Regions from separate parts of the Priestia sp. AB genome, predicted to be linked through region 2. Evidence: riboswitches for the same ligand, from Rfam matches in the RefSeq annotation. Region 2 holds a riboswitch; each other region holds the start of a gene.
What was found. Region 2 has a riboswitch for cobalamin ahead of POF52_RS12245 (ABC transporter substrate-binding protein). Riboswitches for the same ligand answer to the same signal wherever they lie in the genome.
Positions count from the first base shown of each region.

Region 1: it holds a riboswitch for cobalamin, as region 2 does, so the genes downstream of both, POF52_RS22565 (cobyric acid synthase) here and POF52_RS12245 (ABC transporter substrate-binding protein) in region 2, are expected to answer to the same signal.
Region 3: it holds a riboswitch for cobalamin, as region 2 does, so the genes downstream of both, POF52_RS21065 ((2Fe-2S) ferredoxin domain-containing protein) here and POF52_RS12245 (ABC transporter substrate-binding protein) in region 2, are expected to answer to the same signal.

Region 1 covers NZ_JAQMYN010000008.1:144,484-150,441, reverse strand. The annotation lists gene POF52_RS22580 (nitroreductase family protein) at 1-506, shown strand, start outside; gene POF52_RS22575 (APC family permease) at 934-2,505, shown strand; gene POF52_RS22570 (YdcF family protein) at 2,565-3,128, opposite strand; cobalamin riboswitch at 3,276-3,455, shown strand; gene POF52_RS22565 (cobyric acid synthase) at 3,548-5,074, shown strand; gene POF52_RS22560 (FecCD family ABC transporter permease) at 5,280-5,958, shown strand, end outside.
Region 2 covers NZ_JAQMYN010000003.1:503,684-509,641, reverse strand. The annotation lists gene POF52_RS12265 (BrxA/BrxB family bacilliredoxin) at 1-419, shown strand, start outside; gene POF52_RS12260 (class I SAM-dependent methyltransferase) at 554-1,330, shown strand; gene POF52_RS12255 (YpjP family protein) at 1,714-2,316, shown strand; gene POF52_RS12250 (thioredoxin family protein) at 2,505-2,819, shown strand; cobalamin riboswitch at 2,911-3,043, shown strand; gene POF52_RS12245 (ABC transporter substrate-binding protein) at 3,302-4,261, shown strand; gene POF52_RS12240 (adenosylcobinamide amidohydrolase) at 4,350-4,958, shown strand; gene cbiB (adenosylcobinamide-phosphate synthase CbiB) at 4,963-5,949, shown strand; gene cobD (threonine-phosphate decarboxylase CobD) at 5,924-5,958, shown strand, end outside.
Region 3 covers NZ_JAQMYN010000007.1:155,095-161,052, reverse strand. The annotation lists gene brnQ (branched-chain amino acid transport system II carrier protein) at 1-264, opposite strand, end outside; gene POF52_RS21080 (cation:dicarboxylate symporter family transporter) at 651-1,922, shown strand; gene POF52_RS21075 (M42 family metallopeptidase) at 2,031-3,068, shown strand; gene POF52_RS21070 (hypothetical protein) at 3,327-3,485, shown strand; cobalamin riboswitch at 3,632-3,810, shown strand; cobalamin riboswitch at 3,929-4,108, shown strand; gene POF52_RS21065 ((2Fe-2S) ferredoxin domain-containing protein) at 4,211-4,591, shown strand; gene cobJ (precorrin-3B C(17)-methyltransferase) at 4,605-5,958, shown strand, end outside.

The DNA.
Region 1 (5,958 bases), on a different contig from region 2:
TTATTAACTTTGCGGTGAAACATACTCCATCAGCATTTAATTCCCAAAGCGCACGCGTAGTCGTTTTATTTGGCGAACAGCATGATAAAGTGTGGGATATTACGAGAGAAACGCTTCGTAAAATTGTTCCAGCTGAAAATTTTTCAGATACGGATCAAAAAATGAACTTATTCGGAAGCGGCTATGGAACCGTTCTTTTCTTTGAAGATCAAGAAGTAGTTGAAGGGCTGCAAAAGCAGTTCGCATCTTACAGCGAAAATTTCCCGGTTTGGTCTAACCAATCATCAGGCATGCTGCAGCATGTGATTTGGACAGCGCTTGAGCTCGAAGGCCTAGGAGCAACATTACAGCATTACAATCCATTGATTGACGATGAAGTAAAAGCAGCTTGGAATATTCCAAGCTCATGGAAATTAATTGCCCAAATGCCATTTGGTAATCCTGTGTCACCTGCGGGAGAAAAAGAATTTCAACCGCTAACTGAACGTGTAAAAGTATTTAAATAAGCAAAATAAGAGGTACGGACAAAATTATTTTAGTTGAAGCAAAATCCGAACGATTCATCGTTCGGATTTTTTCATTGGTATGGCAAGCGTAGGTGTTGCGTATGTAGTAGCTGCTTCTAGCGGTTGGCTTCGTTATGTCTCAGCCTCTTTTTTTGGTAAATAGTTTGAATATTCTTTTATGTTTAACCTAAGAAAAATGCGGTTAAATAGGAGGAGTAGTCCTCAAATCTTCTGTGGAATTTATGCGCTATACATAAGCAATTCAACGATGTTTTACAAAAAAATAAAGTTTTTAACTTGGTTTTTTAGAGAATATTTGTTAACATATCCACTTGTGAGGTCTTAGTAAGAGGAGGATGATGTAAAGAATCCCATATCGGACGCAAGGGCGTAGATATGTGGAGTGGGAATTTTAAAGGAGGATTTTATGTCTGATCAAGGAAATCAAGGAAAATTTAAAAAATCAATATCGTTACTTGACCTAACGTTAATTGGGATGGGAGCTATTTTTGGTTCCGCCTGGTTATTTGCGGTTAGTAACGTAGCGTCAAAGGCTGGGCCAGCCGGAAGTTTTTCGTGGCTGATTGGCGGAGTCATTATTTTACTTATCGGTTTAGTGTATGCTGAACTTGGAGCAGCGCTGCCGCGTACCGGTGGAATTATCCGTTATCCGGTTTACTCACATGGTCATTTAGTGGGTTACTTAATTTCATTCATTACCATTATTGCTTACACTAGTTTGATCGCTATCGAGGTAACGGCTGTACGTCAGTATGTTGCTTTTTGGCTTCCTGGTCTAACTAAACATGGTTCTGAATCGCCTACTACAGTCGGCTGGTTATTTCAGTTCGCGTTATTAACGCTATTTTTTATCATTAACTACGTAAGTGTAAAAGCATTTGCTAAGTCAAATGTTATTATATCTGTGTTCAAATATGCGGTTCCTCTTACAATTATCGTCGTGTTGGCTTATCACTTTAAATCAGCTAACTTTACAACTGGCGATTTTGCTCCGTTTGGTTTTAATGGTATCCAAGCAGCCATTTCAACAGGTGGCGTTATGTTTGCTTACCTAGGACTTCACCCTATTGTTTCTGTAGCCAGTGAAGTTAAAAACCCGCAGCGTAATATTCCAATCGCGCTCATTATCTGTATTGTACTTTCAGCGATTATTTACACAGCACTGCAAGTATTGTTCATTGGTAACATCCCGGCTGATATGCTATCAGGAGGATGGGGAACAATTCAAGAGCAATTCTCTTTACCATTTAAAGATATTGCACTTATTTTAGGCCTTGGCTGGTTAGTAACGCTTGTTATTTTTGATGCTATTTTATCACCAGGCGGTAACGGGAACATCTTCATGAATACAACTTCTCGTTTAGTTTATGCTTGGTCTCGTAATGGAACATTATTTAAACGTTTCTCAAAAGTAGATAAGAAAACAGGAATTCCACGTGCGTCACTATGGCTATCATTTGGAATGTCCGTATTCTGGACACTGCCATTTCCTTCTTGGGAAGCGCTAGTAAACGTATGTTCAGTGGCACTTATTCTGTCTTATGCGATTGCGCCAATTTCAGCTGCTGCATTCAGAGTAAATGCAAAAGACCTTAAAAAACCTTTTAAATTAAAAGGCATGAGCGTTATTGCTCCTGTTTCATTTATTTTCTGTTCATACATCGTATATTGGTCAGGATGGACGACAATTTCTTGGCTGCTAGGATCACAGCTGCTAATGGTTGTTATCTACGTAGCGTTTAAGAAATACGTACCAACTGACGTTGTAAAATTTGCACAGCAGCTTAAATCTGCTTGGTGGCTAGTTGCTTATTATATTATTATGCTTGTTATCTCTTACCTAGGTTCATTTGGTGGAGGACAAGGTGTGCTAAGCAACCCGCTTGACTTAATTTTAATTGCTCTTGTTTCACTCGGTATTTTCTACTGGGCGAAATACACAGGTTTACCAAAAGCAGTTATCGATACAGATGATTAATAAAAAAACGCGGCATGAATTCATGCCGTGTTTTTTATTTGTACAGGGGTGTACTCTATTTATTTATCAAACAGCCACGTTTTTAAGATAGCAGCATACTCACGAAAGTAGGCTTGAAGTTTAATTGAATTTGGTGTCTTTGCACCTAAAGGATAAACGTCAAAACCTTGACGTTTAGCAATAATAGAGGCGCGAAATAAATGAAAATCATTGCTAACAAGGACGACTTTTTTGTGTTGAATATCGACTTTCTGTTTAGTAAAAGTAAAATTCTCAAAAGTAGAAGTTGACTGATTTTCTTTTATAATTCGATTCTTTTTAATTCCTTCTTTCCGCAGAAAACGATAGGCTGCCTCTGCTTCAGAAATTTCTTCATCGGATCCTTTTCCGCCCGTTACGATAACTTTTGTTTGTTGATGTGCTTGTAAATAAGATAAAGCCGTCTTTACTCGTTCTTTTAAACTAGGAGACATTTGGTCCCCATCTACTTTAGAACCTAAAACGAGCACATAATCTGCGTTTTGTGGAACAGGCTTGTGAGCAGTTTGATACATACAAAAAGATATAATTGCTATATAAAGAACAAGAGAACCAATAAAGGTATAAATCATTTTTTTCTTCAACTGTGAGCACCTTCCTAGCTATTTCATAAGATGTTTGGAAAATAATTGTTATTATAGCATACGAGACCCAAATAAGTATAAACACAGTAATATATAATAATAGAAGAAAATCGTTATTGTGAATGGTTATAAAATTCGTTACAATAAAGAATAAATGATTTTAAAAGTGCCTCTAAGGAGGATAATAGGGAAATCGGTGTAAATCCGGTGCAGCCCCCGCTACTGTAAATGTGGATGAACCTGCAAAGACCCACTAGTCAAACTAGGAAGGGTGCAGAAGTAAAACGAAGCATAAGCCAGGAGACCTGCTTTTAAAAACCCCTTATTTTTCGGTGGGAGAAATAAGTCAAGACAATGTGTTAATGAGCGCATGACCAAACCTTGACTTTTACAGTTAAGGTTTTTTTATGTGGTAGGGAGTGGAAAAAGTGAAAAAAGGAAAACCGCTTATGATTCAAGGAACGCACTCAGACGCTGGAAAAAGCATGATTGCTACAGCATTTTGCCGTATTTTTAAAGAAGACGGCTATCAAACTGCACCGTTTAAATCGCAAAATATGGCGCTTAATTCATACATTACAATGGATGGAAAAGAAATTGGCAGAGCGCAAGGAATTCAAGCAGAAGCGGCTGGAGTAGAGGCAACAACCAATATGAACCCTATTTTAATTAAACCAACTCGTGATCATGAATCTCAAATTGTCGTTCACGGAAAACCGCTACGTAATATGTTTGCTTTTCAGTATCGGCAAGAATTTTTTAATGAAGGTTTGAACGTTATCACGGAAGCTTATAAAGAGCTTGCCAATCATTATGATCGAATTGTGATTGAAGGCGCTGGAAGTCCTGCCGAAGTCAATTTGAACGATCGGGAACTCGTAAATATGCGTGTTGCAAAAATAGCAGAAGCGCCTGTTGTGCTAGTAGGAGATATTGATAAAGGTGGCGTTTTCGCGAGCCTAGTGGGTACTCTTCAATTGCTTCCAGATGAACACAAGTCTAGAGTTATCGGGGTGTTAATTAATAAATTCCGAGGAGATTTAGAACTTTTAAAACCAGGTTTGAAGTGGTTTGAAGAATACACGGGTGTTCCGGTTCTAGGAGTTATTCCTTATATGAACAACGTGGAAATTGATGCGGAAGATTCGTTATCACTTAGAAATTACTCAACGCTTGTGAATCCGTTAAAAGAAATTGATATTGCGGTCATCTCGTACCCGCGCATCTCAAATTTTACAGACATCGATCCTTTAAGCTTAGAAGAAGACTGTCACGTGAGGCTTGTAACCAAGCCGTCGCAATTAGGTACGCCTGATTTAATTGTTTTACCAGGAAGCAAAAATACGATTGAAGATGCGCAGTTTTTACAAGAAAGCGGCCTGGCTCTAGCCATTAATCAAGTATTGAACACAACGAACGTTCACGTCATTGGCATCTGCGGAGGATATCAAATGCTAGGGGAGACAATTACAGACCCTGATGCAGTAGAATCTCGGATTGAATCCATTAAAGGGCTGGGCTTGCTTCCAGTGGAAACGGTTATGACAACCAGCAAAAAAACAGAAAGAGTTGCTGGGTATGTCCAGCTAGAAAGTGAAAGAGTTTCGATTGAAGGCTACGAAATTCATATGGGAAAGACGATTTCTAAGAGCACCACGGAAGCTTTTGCAGTGGTAGAGCATGAAAAAGAAGGAACGGTTAAAGACAACGTCATTGGCACGTATGTTCATGATGTGTTTCATAATGATGCTTTGCGCAGAGCTTTGCTTAATCAAATTCGTAAACATAAAAAATTGCCGCCTATTACGGACACATTCAACAGTCGCCTGCAAAAAGAGGAATCTTTTTCAAAAGCAGCAGCATATGTGAGAGAAGCCGTAGATATGGAAAAGCTGTATCAGTTAATAGACAACTATAAAAGCCCGGAGCAAACACAAAAAGTATAGCTTGTAGAGGCTTTCGCTTGTTTTTTTACCGAGAACTTTAGTACGCTATTCTACGTTGCCTAGTTCAACAGTCTAGCACTCGTAACAAATAAAAGATGATTGTTTCCAACTTAATGCATGGTGGAAGCATGGTTTATGGACAGGAAAATGAATGGTTAATGTAATATAAAACATCACGCCTCGTTTCCTAGAGGAGCTGAACGTATTGATTTTTAAACGTATTTTTTTTAACAAAGCATCTATTTTATACATAGTCAGTTTATTTATTGTATGTACTTCGGTAATTATGGGCGTATTTATTGGTACAGTTTCGTTAACCGTAGGAGATACAATCAAAATTATTATTGGCCACCTTACCGGGCTATCCTTATATCACGGTCCCGAAAACATGGATTTAATCATTTGGCAAATTCGTTTTCCAAGAGTACTGGTGGCATTTTTAGTAGGAGCTTCGCTTTCAATAGCAGGGGCTGCCTTTCAAGGACTATTAAGAAACTCTCTTGCTGATCCTTATACGATTGGGGTTTCCTCAGGTGCAACTCTTGGCTCTGTCATGGCAATTTATTTTCATTGGAGTATTTTTGGTTTGTCTATCTTCACGCTGCCTGTAGTCGGCATTGTATCTGGTTTTATTACTCTTCTTTTAGTTTTTGGTATTACGAAACTCGCAAGCGGCAATTTGGCCAATGAAACCATCATCTTAGCGGGGATTATTTTATCATCCTTTATGAGCGCGCTTATTTCATTAATTGTGGCTCTTTCTCCCGAAGAAGATGTAAGACAGGTTTTATATTGGCTAATGGGAAGCGTATCAATGAGAGGGTGGTCTCATATTCAAATTTTAGGGCCGTTCTTTTTGATTGGTACAATTATGCTGTTGTTAC
Region 2 (5,958 bases):
AATATATGCGTCAGTTAGTTAAACCAATGCGTCAAGAATTAACTCAAGCTGGTTATGAAGAATTAACAACAGAAGAAGCAGTAGTTGATTTTATGGAAAATGTTGAAGGAACAACTTTTGTTGTCGTTAATTCAGTTTGTGGGTGTGCTGCTGGTTTAGCACGTCCTGCAGCGACACAAGCGTATTTACAGTCTGAGCAAAAACCAAATCAAGTGGTAACAGTTTTTGCCGGTCAAGATAAGGAAGCAACAGCTAAAATGCGTGAATATTTTGGGGACATTGAGCCTTCATCACCGTCTATGGCGCTTTTAAAAGGAAAAGAAGTCGTTCATTTTATTCCTCGACACGAAATTGAAGGTCAGCCGTTAGAAGTTATTTTTGAAAACATTTTAAATGGTTTTAAGCAGCACTGTTCATAAAATGTCCTGCTTTTGTCACATCTAGTATATAGATTTTTAGAGAAAAATCGCATATACTTTATAAGAAAAAGGATGTCTATCGGCATCCTTTTTCTTTATGTAAATAGCCAAACAGTGTAGGGGGAGTTATGAAAGTGATTGTTACGACTGCTGGTCGAACAAATGAACAGATGATTGTAAAAGCCAAACAAGTAGCTGCTGATTTAAGTATACCTTTTGTAACAAGAGAGAAGAAATCCGTTGCAGATCTTCAGAATCTTCAAGCTGCAGACGTGCTGGTTGTCGGTAAGAATAGAGTAGAATTGCATGTCCAAAATGAAGAGGAACCTATTTTTTTTCATCCAAATTCCGCTATGTTTAGAGTGAAGAGATGGCTGCGAGGAGAACGTGATCCGTTTATTGAAGCTGCTAGTTTGGAAAAAGGAATGAGCGTGCTTGACTGTACACTTGGTCTTGCATCGGATAGTATGATGGCGAGCGCAGCGGTAGGGAAAAACGGGAAAGTTGTCGGACTAGAAGGCAACCGCTATGTAGCTTATTTAGTCAAACAAGGACTTTTAAATTGGGAAAGTGACGTACAAGAGTTGAACGATGCAATGAAGCGTATAAACGTGGTTCATCAAAATTTCGAATCGTTTTTGGCGTGTTGTGAAGATAATTCTTTTGATGTTGTCTACTTTGATCCTATGTTTCAAGAGCAAATTGAGGAATCGAATGGAATTAACGGTATTAAAGCAATAGCACTGTATACCACGCTGACGCCCATGGCTATACAAGAAGCAAAAAGAGTAGCCAAACAAAAGATCGTGCTAAAAGATCATTGGAAAAGCAGCCGTTTTGAAGAACATGGATTTATCGTACAAAAACGAAAAACATCAAAATTTCATTACGGGACAATTGATATACAATAATAAACAAAAAAGTAAAATGAATCCTGATCATTGAAAAGACTTCCAAAACCTTTTAGGAATTAAAAAGTTTTGGAAGTTTTTTTTATGAATTTCATCTAAAGTTCATAAAAGTATGATATATTTTTGAACATAAAAATACTTTTGTGTTTAAGCATCCAGCAAAAAAGGAATATCTTGTATAGGTTTCCGCTCGGTGTGACAACCTCAAACAGAAGAAGGAAGGTGCTAACTAAAAAGTCTTCGAATGCCCGTAGGCAGCATAAATGAATAAGCAAATATAGGTAAAAAATTAATAAGTATGTTACAATACCTAGTGAGTTATGACAATGAATTTTACGATATGAAAAGACCATATGGGAAAAGATGAGAAAGGAAAGATACGAATGCCTAGATGGATAAAAAGAATGCTAGTTGTATTTATTACAGTATTTACATTTGGGCTTGTCACTCCACCAGAATATTTATACGTTGATGATGCAAAAGCGGACAAGCAACATAAAGCAGGGTATGTAAGAGAAACAACTCCTGTCACAGCTGTTATAGAAGATATTCATTTGCCATATGAAGAACCAAAATATGAAGACGTTTCATCATTTGTTACGTATGCAATGGAATCAGCTGAAAAACAGTCAGTGGAAAAATTCGGAACAAAAATTGGACCTGTCATTGAAGATGAATTTCGTCAAGCAGTGTTACCTAAAATTGAAGAAGTGCTGACCGACATTGGCACTGAACGTGAACAGTCAATTCAGAATCTCGAGATAAGCGAGCATCCTGCTGCTGGCTACGGTGAAAAGATTTTCCATGTATATGACCGGGAAACCGGTCAGGACTTAATACGATTTCATGTACGGCGTGAAAATCCTCCAAAAGATGGATACTGGTTTAATTTTCACTATCATGCGGCTGCAGATAATTTTCAGAAGCATTATGATTTAGGGAAAATTTATTGGAACCGAAACATGCCGCCTAAATGGTTTAGTTGATAATAGACACAACATTCTGCGATTTCGAAATGTTAGCTTTTTTAAGCTAGCATTTTTTTACGTCTAAAACCGTTAGGGTCTAAATAAGCTGAAACATTAGCACAACGATAAAAAAATCGTTTATAATGAAGTCAGACTTCTTACCATAGAATAGTGAGAAGGAACGAATAGATGCTGGAGGTAACACAATGAAACAATTTACGGAAGAAAAACAATTTCGCGAACAAATTAAGAACGAAACACTAAGCGTTGGGATTTTTACGACAACGTGGTGTCCTGATTGCAAACGTTTGGATATGTTCATTGATGAAATCGTTGATGAAAATACAGATAAAGCATGGTTTAAAATTGACAAGGATGAGTTTGAAGAACTTTCTGCTGAAAACAATGTAATGGGTATTCCTTCTCTTCTTGTATATAAAAACGGTGAAAAAATTGCACACTTGCACAGTGCAAATGCTAAAACGCCTGAAGCGGTCCGTGAATTTTTAGCAACTCTTTAATCCCTTAAGCTGCGAGAGCATTCTCGCAGCTTTTTTTTGTGAGAATGGCTATTTCCATTTTTCCATGAGTGGGGTATACTAGGACAAGTGAATAATCGTAAAGCAATAAGGTCTCAATTTAAAGATTGAGTGAAAAGGGAAGTCTGGTGAAAAACCAGCGCGGTCCCGCCACTGTAAGCGCTTTGTGCGTAAGTCAGGAGACCTGCCTTATTGTTAGCTGTGAAACCTTCGAGGAAGGGTGAAGCAGGGTAATGAACATACATATCAAGTATAGTGAACGGATTCTTTTCCTGCTTATCTTGACGTTACCTGCTTTGCTTTCAATTGAAAGTAAAGCTTTTTTATTTTGAAGCTGCCGGCGAGCAGTATACATAGTCAAAGCGGAAAAACGGGATAGCGCTGCTTTTTGCATGATCATTTGCTTTTTCTTTAACGTGGAGGTTTCGTATTCACAATGAACAATATATAGGGGGAGTATTTAGATGAAAAAATGGCTTTCGTATTCCATTATTGCACTGTTAGTCATCGTACTTGCTGCATGCGGTGCAGGCAGCCAAAGCAACAGTGATAAAAAAACGAAGCAAGATACGGCACAAACGTCACAAGCTGCATTTCCAGTGAAGGTAAAAGACGCGCGTGATAAAGAAATTACGTTGAAAAAACAGCCTAAGAAAATTGTTTCCTTAATGCCAAGTAATACGGAAATTGTATATGCCCTTGGCCTTGAAAAAGAATTAGTCGGTGTTACAAGCAACGATGATTATCCTAAAAGCGTAAAGAAAAAAGCGCAGGTAGGAGATATGAACGTTAATGCGGAAAAAGTTATTGCTTTAAATCCTGATTTAGTGCTGGCACACGCTTCAAGTATGGGCGTTTCGGATGAAGTATTTAAACAAATTGAAAGTGCGGGTATTCCGGTATTTGTTGTAAAAGATTCAACAACGTTTGATACGGTTTATGATTCTATTACGCAAATCGGTAAATTAACAGGTAAAACAAAAGAAGCTAATCAAACAATTAAAGACATGAAAGAAAAAGTAGCTTCAATTGAGAAAAAAGCAAAAACGATTTCAAAAGAAGATCGTAAAAAAGTATGGATAGAGGTATCAGGAGCTCCTGAGATTTATACAACAGGAAAAGGTACGTTCATGAACGAAATGCTTACTATGATCGGTGCTGATAACGTAGCGGCTAGTGAAAAGGGTTGGGTTAAGTTTTCTGAAGAGCAAGTTGTTAAGTTAAACCCTGACGTTATTATCGCAACGTATGATGCAGATAAAAATGAGATTATGAAGCGTCCCGCTTGGAGCAGCATGACTGCTGTAAAAGAGGGTAACATCGAGAAGGTTGATCAAAACAAAATCAACCGCTTAGGACCTCGTATTGTAGATGGCTTAGAGGACTTAGCAAAAGCAGTATACCCTGAGGTGTACAATAAATAAGAAGAGGGACCATATTCCAGTTCGAATTGAAAAGGGGATTGGTCCCTTTTCACATCTTAAAATTGAAGAACGGCCTGCGCTTTTAATCATGAAAACCGAGACTTCTTATAAAACATACAGCTCAGGGGTTTTAGGAACAGGCATTACGGAAACGGACACCTTTTACAATCGATTTGTTCACAAAGACTATTATTCAGATACTCCTTCTTTGGAGTATGAGCAATATTTGATGAAAGAAAATGTGCGCCATGAGCAAATCGTAGGGTTAATGACAGCCGTTTGGTTAAAAGAAAGAGAGATTTACTGTTATGAAGGCTACGGAGTAAGAGTAGCTTCCGTGATAACGGCTGGAGTAGGAAACGCAGTAGATATTACAGCTGACGAAGCTGTCCCGTTCTATTCTTCTCCCGGTACAATTAATATGTTTTTTTTCGTGGAAGGTACGCTTACGGATGCAGCGTTTTTACAGCTTTTTATTGCGGCCACAGAAGCTAAAACAAAAACGCTGTCACAGCTGGGTGTCATAGATCCGGCTACAAAGACGATTGCTACGGGAACATCTACGGACAGCATCTCAGTTGCAGCGTCTCGGCAAGGACCATTATATGAATATGCAGGCTCTATGACCGCTTTAGGGCAAGCGGTAGCCAAGCTGGTGAAAATAAGCTTAGAGCAGGGACTTAAGGGAAAGAGGTGAAGAAATGAGTATTACACAAGCGATAATTGCACACATGACGGCCATGACGATTGCTTTACTAATTGACCGAATTATAGGCGATCCTGAAAATTGGCCGCATCCCGTTCGCTGGTTTGGCAAATGGATTTATTGGATAGATTCTAGATTAAATAAAGGTGCAGGAAAACGATTTAAAGGATTGCTTCTTGTGATAAGTATGGCTGTGCTCGCAGGAGCTGTTCCCTTTTTGTTCCTCCATGCTTTGTACGGAGTTCATTTTATAGCAGGTGTTTTAGTAGAGGGCGTAATGATTGCGACTACTATATCCACTCGTTCTTTAAGCGAAGTTGCCTATAAGGTACAAAAGCCGCTTCAGCTAGGAGATATGGAGAAAGCTAGATATGAAGTAAGTATGATTGTGGGACGAGATACAGATCGTTTGTCAGAAGGAGAAATTGCCAGAGCGACGGTAGAGACCGTGGCTGAAAATACAAGTGATGGTATTACAGCTCCGCTTTTTTATGCATTTATAGGAGGAGGAGCCCTAGCCTTTTTTTACCGAGCTATTAACACATGTGATTCGATGGTTGGGTACAAAAATGACCGCTACTTTCTGTTCGGCTACTTTAGTGCAAAAACCGATGACGTATTAAACTATATTCCAAGCCGGTTAACTGCAGTGGTGATGACGGCTGTTAATGTAGCAAAAAGCCAGTATTCTCTTGGGCATGTAACGAGTTTGATTAAGCGTGATGCTAAGAAACATCCCAGCCCAAATAGCGGATACGGGGAAAGCGCAGTGGCTGCTCTGTTAGGTATTCAACTCGGCGGGCTTAATACATATAAAGGCATAGAATCTAATCGTGCAAAAATGGGTGAACCACTCATTCCTCTGCAAGCCGGTCATATTGAACAAGCTGTTTTCATTATGAAAAGGACGGTCTATGCTACGTGGTTATTATATCTTTTGTTAGGAGGAGTTATTAGTGCTATTACCTACACATGGAGCTAATCCTAATGT
Region 3 (5,958 bases), on a different contig from region 2:
CGTAGTAAAGATAATACCGAAAGCTGGGTGTACGCGACTAGCTAAAGACTGCAAATCCTCTTTTCCGGAAAAACCAAATGCGAGAACGCCTAGAAGAGGCAGACCTACACCCGTTACTAAAAATCCAGCGTTTGCTGACCAAATATTGCTTCCAGCAGACTGACCTAACATTGCAGGGAAGATTAAATTACCTGCGCCGAAGAATAGGGCAAAAAGCATAAAGCCAATAACCACTATAAATGAAAAAGGAACTTTGTTTGACACGTTAAAACCTCCAAAATTATAAATGCTTTTTATTATCGTGTTGAATAATTAAAATTTTCAGAATTTTATATTCGAATAATAAAAATAAACATGTATCGTATTATACTAACCTAAAATGCATATTTCAATATAAAATTTTATTTTTTTAATTTATTCGCTGAAATAGCAAAAATAGAAAAATACTTAGCAAAAAAATCTCAATATACAACAATTATTTGATATGATAAAACAGAACCGTGGCTTTTAAAAATTCGCATGTGCGGCCTTACATCCTTTTAGTAAAGAACTGTTTACATAAGGTGCTGTAAGGATGTATATTTATACACGGTTCGCGGAACTGCATATGCTCGATGGATGAAAGTCAACTGTGCGAAAGGAGCAAGAAAGTGAAAAGGTTAGGTCTAGCAACTCAGATTCTAATTGGACTGATTTTAGGCGTAGCTGTAGGTGCTATTTTTTATGGAAGCGATACAGCCATTTCTATTTTACAGCCGGTTGGAGACATATTTATTCATTTAATTAAGATGATTGTGGTACCGATCGTGATTTCAGCATTAATCGTAGCGGTCGCAGGAGTAGGCGATATCAAAAAATTAGGTAAGCTTGGCGGAAAAACAATTCTTTATTTTGAAATTGTTACAACCATTGCTATTGTAGTGGGGATTATTGCCGCGAACTTATTCCACCCTGGTGCAGGGGTTGATATGGGACATATTGAAAAAAGCGATATTTCTCAATATGAGACAACGGCAAAGACGTCTGAAAGTACAGGGATTGCTCAAGAGCTTCTTCATATTGTTCCGACAAACGTCTTTCAATCGGTAGCAGAAGGCGATCTTTTACCAATCATTTTATTTTCCGTACTGTTTGGTGTAGGCGTAGCTTCGATTGGAGAGAGAGGAAAACCTGTTTTAGCCTTTTTTGAAGGCGTCTTGGATGCGATGTTTTGGGTAACTAATTTGGTGATGAAATTTGCTCCAGTAGGTGTATTTGCACTTATTGGTGTTAATATTATAAAGTTTGGTGTCGGATCACTTATTCCATTAGGAAAATTAGTGTTCGCCGTTTACTTCACCATGATTTTCTTTGTGCTTGTGGTTCTTGGAATTATTGCTAAAATGGCTGGAACAAGCATGTTTACGCTCATAAAAGTGTTAAAAGACGAGCTGCTTCTTGCATTTACAACGGCAAGTTCAGAAGCCGTTTTACCTTCTCTTATCAAAAAGATGGAAGACTTCGGTTGTTCTAAGTCGGTTACATCGTTTGTAATTCCAACGGGCTACACGTTTAACTTAGATGGTTCAACCATTTATCAGGCGCTGGCATCGCTGTTTATTGCTCAAATGTACGGCATCGACCTTTCCATTATGGATCAAATTCAGCTCCTTTTTGTGCTAATGTTAACCTCAAAAGGAATGGCTGGTGTACCAGGGGCATCGTTTGTAGTTGTACTTGCTACACTTGAATCTATGGGCTTCCCTCTTGAAGGCATGGCATTTATTGCAGGAATTGACCGCATTCTTGATATGATGCGCACCACAGTTAACGTAGTAGGAAATGCTTTAGCTGCAATTGTGATGTCGAAGTCTGAAGGCGAATTTGATAAGCAAAAATCATTAAATTACACAAACGAATTAAAGAAATCAAACATAGCTTAAAACAAACAAGCCGGGCAGCTGCCCGGCTTGTTTTGTTTGGAGCTGACTGTTATCTTTTTTGAAACATATGGTAAAATAAAAGAAATGAGAGACAAAGGAAGTGTCATAATGACGGAAACTGTTCAGTTAATTAAAAAGCTTGTTTCGATTCCCAGTCCTTCTGGAAATACAGAAAAGGTAATTTCATTTGTCGAAGACTATGTAAAAGAGCTAAATATTCAAACGTATCGCAATCGAAAAGGAGGCTTAGTCGCTTCTATTCCCGGTAAAGATACAGATCACCACCGCATGCTGACGGCTCATGTCGATACATTAGGTGCTATGGTAAAAGAAATCAAATCGAGTGGACGTCTGAAAATCGACTTGATTGGAGGGTTTCGCTACAATTCTATTGAAGGAGAATATTGTGAAATTGAAACTTCATCAGGAGAAGTATTTACAGGAACCATCCTTATGCATCAAACATCTGTTCATGTGTATAAAGATGCAGGGAAAGCTGAGCGAAATCAAGAAAATATAGAAATTCGATTGGATGAAAAAGTACATAGCGCAGAAGATGTTCGCAGCCTTGGAATTGAAGTCGGCGACTTTGTTTCGTTTGATCCTCGTGTAGAAATAACAAAAAGCGGTTTTATTAAATCTCGTCATCTCGATGATAAAGCAAGCGTAGCTTTATTGCTTCAGCTCATGAAAACAGTTCAAGAAGAACAGATCGAACTGCCATACACTACGCATTTTCTCATTTCAAATAACGAAGAAATTGGATACGGAGGAAATTCGAACATTACGCCTCAAACAGTAGAATACTTAGCGGTTGATATGGGTGCTATGGGAGATGGACAATCTACCGATGAATACACCGTGTCTATTTGTGTAAAAGATTCAAGCGGCCCATATCATTACGGTTTGAGAAAGCATTTGGTGGAGCTAGCTAAGCAGTATGATATTCAGTACAAATTAGATATTTATCCGTTTTACGGATCAGATGCTTCTGCTGCGATTCGTGCCGGACACGATATCGTACACGGCTTAATTGGTCCAGGAATTGATTCTTCTCATGCGTTTGAGAGAACGCATCAAGATTCATTAAACCATACGTATAAGCTTCTCTATTACTATGTGCAGTCGAACATGGTTCTGCTTTAAGAAAGGAATATTTAATTAGTGTATTTTTATGCAAAGGAAAGAGCAGAAAGGGATTGTGATGTCTGTACTTTCCTTTCTTAAAAAAGTACAATACTGCTTAAACCTTTTGTACATTTTGTTCATTTACAGAAGTTAAAATGTTTTTAAATTTTTAAAAGTTTCTTGTGACAAGTTTTGTAGAATGGGTTTTCAAAAGGAAATGGTTTCGTCATAATGTGGATATAGCGATCACTACAATAATCGGAGGCGAATCTTTTCATGTGGGTACTGACGGTATATGCTGGAAAAGAAATGAAAATGTTTGAATTTGATACTGAAAAGCAGGCGAGAGAAGCTTTTGCCAAAACAAATGGCTGTAAAGTTCTTTCAGAAGTCGTGTATTATAACGATCCTCATTTAACATTAGTTGCTATATAATGAAAAAACAAGAGCTGGCTTTATGCTCTTGTTTTTTTATAGATGCTTGTATCTTTCGAAAAGAATAGAGTTGAAATAAAAAAAAATGTACGCTATGATATGGTAGTTACTTCTATTATTCTGATAGTTTAAAAGGTTCATATATATCAAACAGCAACAGTAAAGATGCCAAGAAGGCTTAATAGGGAAACTGGTGAAAGACCAGTACTGCCCCCGCAACTGTAAGTGTGGACGAACGAGTATAACCACTGTGGAAAAATCACGGGAAGGTTCTCAAGTAGAATGATACACAAGTCAGGAGACCTGTCTTTATTGTGAAGTTTCTATTTCTCCGGGGAGCGGGAAGGGAAACGTTGGCTTAAAGTGGCATTCGTGTACACTCTTATTCTGACGTTTTACCCGCTCGCATATTAGCGAAGCGGGTTTTTCTCATGTCGTAAAACTACATATCGTGCAAAAAAGGTGCGCAATGTTTACATTGCGTTAAATGGGAAGTCTGGTGTGAAGCCAGCGCGGTACCCGCCACTGTGAAGATGAGCTGATTGCATATGCCACTGTATTCGGGAAGGCGCAGTCAAGTGATGAATCGAAGTCAGGAAACCAGCCTTTTTTTAATGCGAAGCTTACCCTACGGGATATAGGTGGAAGTGCAAAAACTTAGTTTGAATTTTTCTGCGCCTCTATCATTGATAGAGGCGCTTTTTTTAGTAAAGGAGCGAATGAGTGTGACGACGTGGAACTTAAATGGAACAAAACATCACGTATTGATTTGTAATGGAAGCAGCTGTATGAGAAAAGGTGGAGAAGAAGCCACCCAAGCTATTCGAAATAAAGTGACGGAACTGGATTTGGATGAAACGGTGCATACAACGCGTACACGCTGTAACGGACGATGCAAAGATGCTCCTGTAGCTATTGTGTATCCTTCAGGAGACTGGTACAAGCAGGTCACTGAAACCGTGGCTCACCGGATTGTCGAAGAACATTTAGCAGGAGGCTGCAGTATAAAGGAATCGCTTATTTATGAATATGATCAAAATGGTTTCGTTTCTCCGGAAAACAGTGACTCCATAGAAGGAATTGATAAAGTAAAAAGTAACGCATAAAGGAGGAGCTAGCATGAAAGGTAAACTGTTAGTTATCGGATTTGGGCCGGGAAGCTTTGAACATATTACACAGCGAGCAAGAGAAGCCATTCAAGAAAGTGATATGATCATCGGTTACAAAACCTATGTGGAATTAATTCAAGGACTGTTAACGAATCAGCAAATTATTAGTACGGGAATGACCGAAGAAGTAAGCCGTGCACAAGAAGCTGTAAAGCAAGCTGAAGCAGGAAAAACCGTGGCTGTCATTTCAAGCGGAGATGCAGGAGTATATGGAATGGCAGGCCTTGTGTATGAAGTGTTGATTGAAAAAGGCTGGAAAAAAGAAACGGGCGTAGAGCTGGAAGTAATTCCTGGCATTTCGGCTATTAATTCATGCGCATCCCTCCTTGGAGCGCCCGTGATGCATGATGCTTGTACAATTAGTTTAAGTGACCACCTTACGCCTTGGGAACTAATCGAAAAAAGAATCGAAGCAGCTGCACAAGCAGATTTTGTAGTGGCTTTTTACAATCCAAAAAGCGGAAGACGAACAAGACAAATTGTTGAAGCACAGAGGATTCTATTAAAGTACCGTTCTCCTGATACGCCTGTTGGTCTTGTGAAAAGCGCTTATCGTGACCGTGAAGAAGTCGTAATGACCAACTTAAAAGACATGTTAAATCATGAAATTGGCATGCTGACTACCGTTGTTGTCGGGAATTCATCTACGTTTTTTTACGACGATTTAATGATTACACCGCGCGGATATCAGCGGAAATATACCCTTAACCAAACGGAGCAGCCGCTAAGACCGCATCAGCGACTTCGAAAAGAAGCGGAACCGTGGGCTCTCGATCAAGAAGAGACTGTAAAGCAAACAGCTTCAGCTATTGAAGCAGTTCAGACCATACCAGAAGAAACAGCAACTTCACGAGCTCTTGCAGAAGAAGCGCTTCAAGCAATTTTAGGTGAACCTACTTCTGCGGTCGTACATCAGCCAATACAGTCTATTTTCGAAGTGGCGGTTAGTCCAGGACTTGCAAATAAGAAATTCACGCCTGTTCAAATGACAACACTAGCAGAAGTTGTTGGTGAAAAAGGTACGATGGAGTATACACCTGACCATCAAATCAAACTGCAAATCCCAACGACTCAGCCAGATGTGATTATTAAAAAGCTCCAAGCAGCTTCCTTTTTACTATCTCCGGTCGGAGATGTGTTCACAATCAAAGCGTGTGATTTTTGTGACGGAGAAAAAAGCGATGCTATTCCACATACGGAAGAATTACAAAAACGCCTCGGGGGAATGGACATGCCAAAAGAGCTGAAGCTTGGTATTAATGGATGCGGTATGGCCTGCTATGGCGCAGTTCAAGAAGATATCG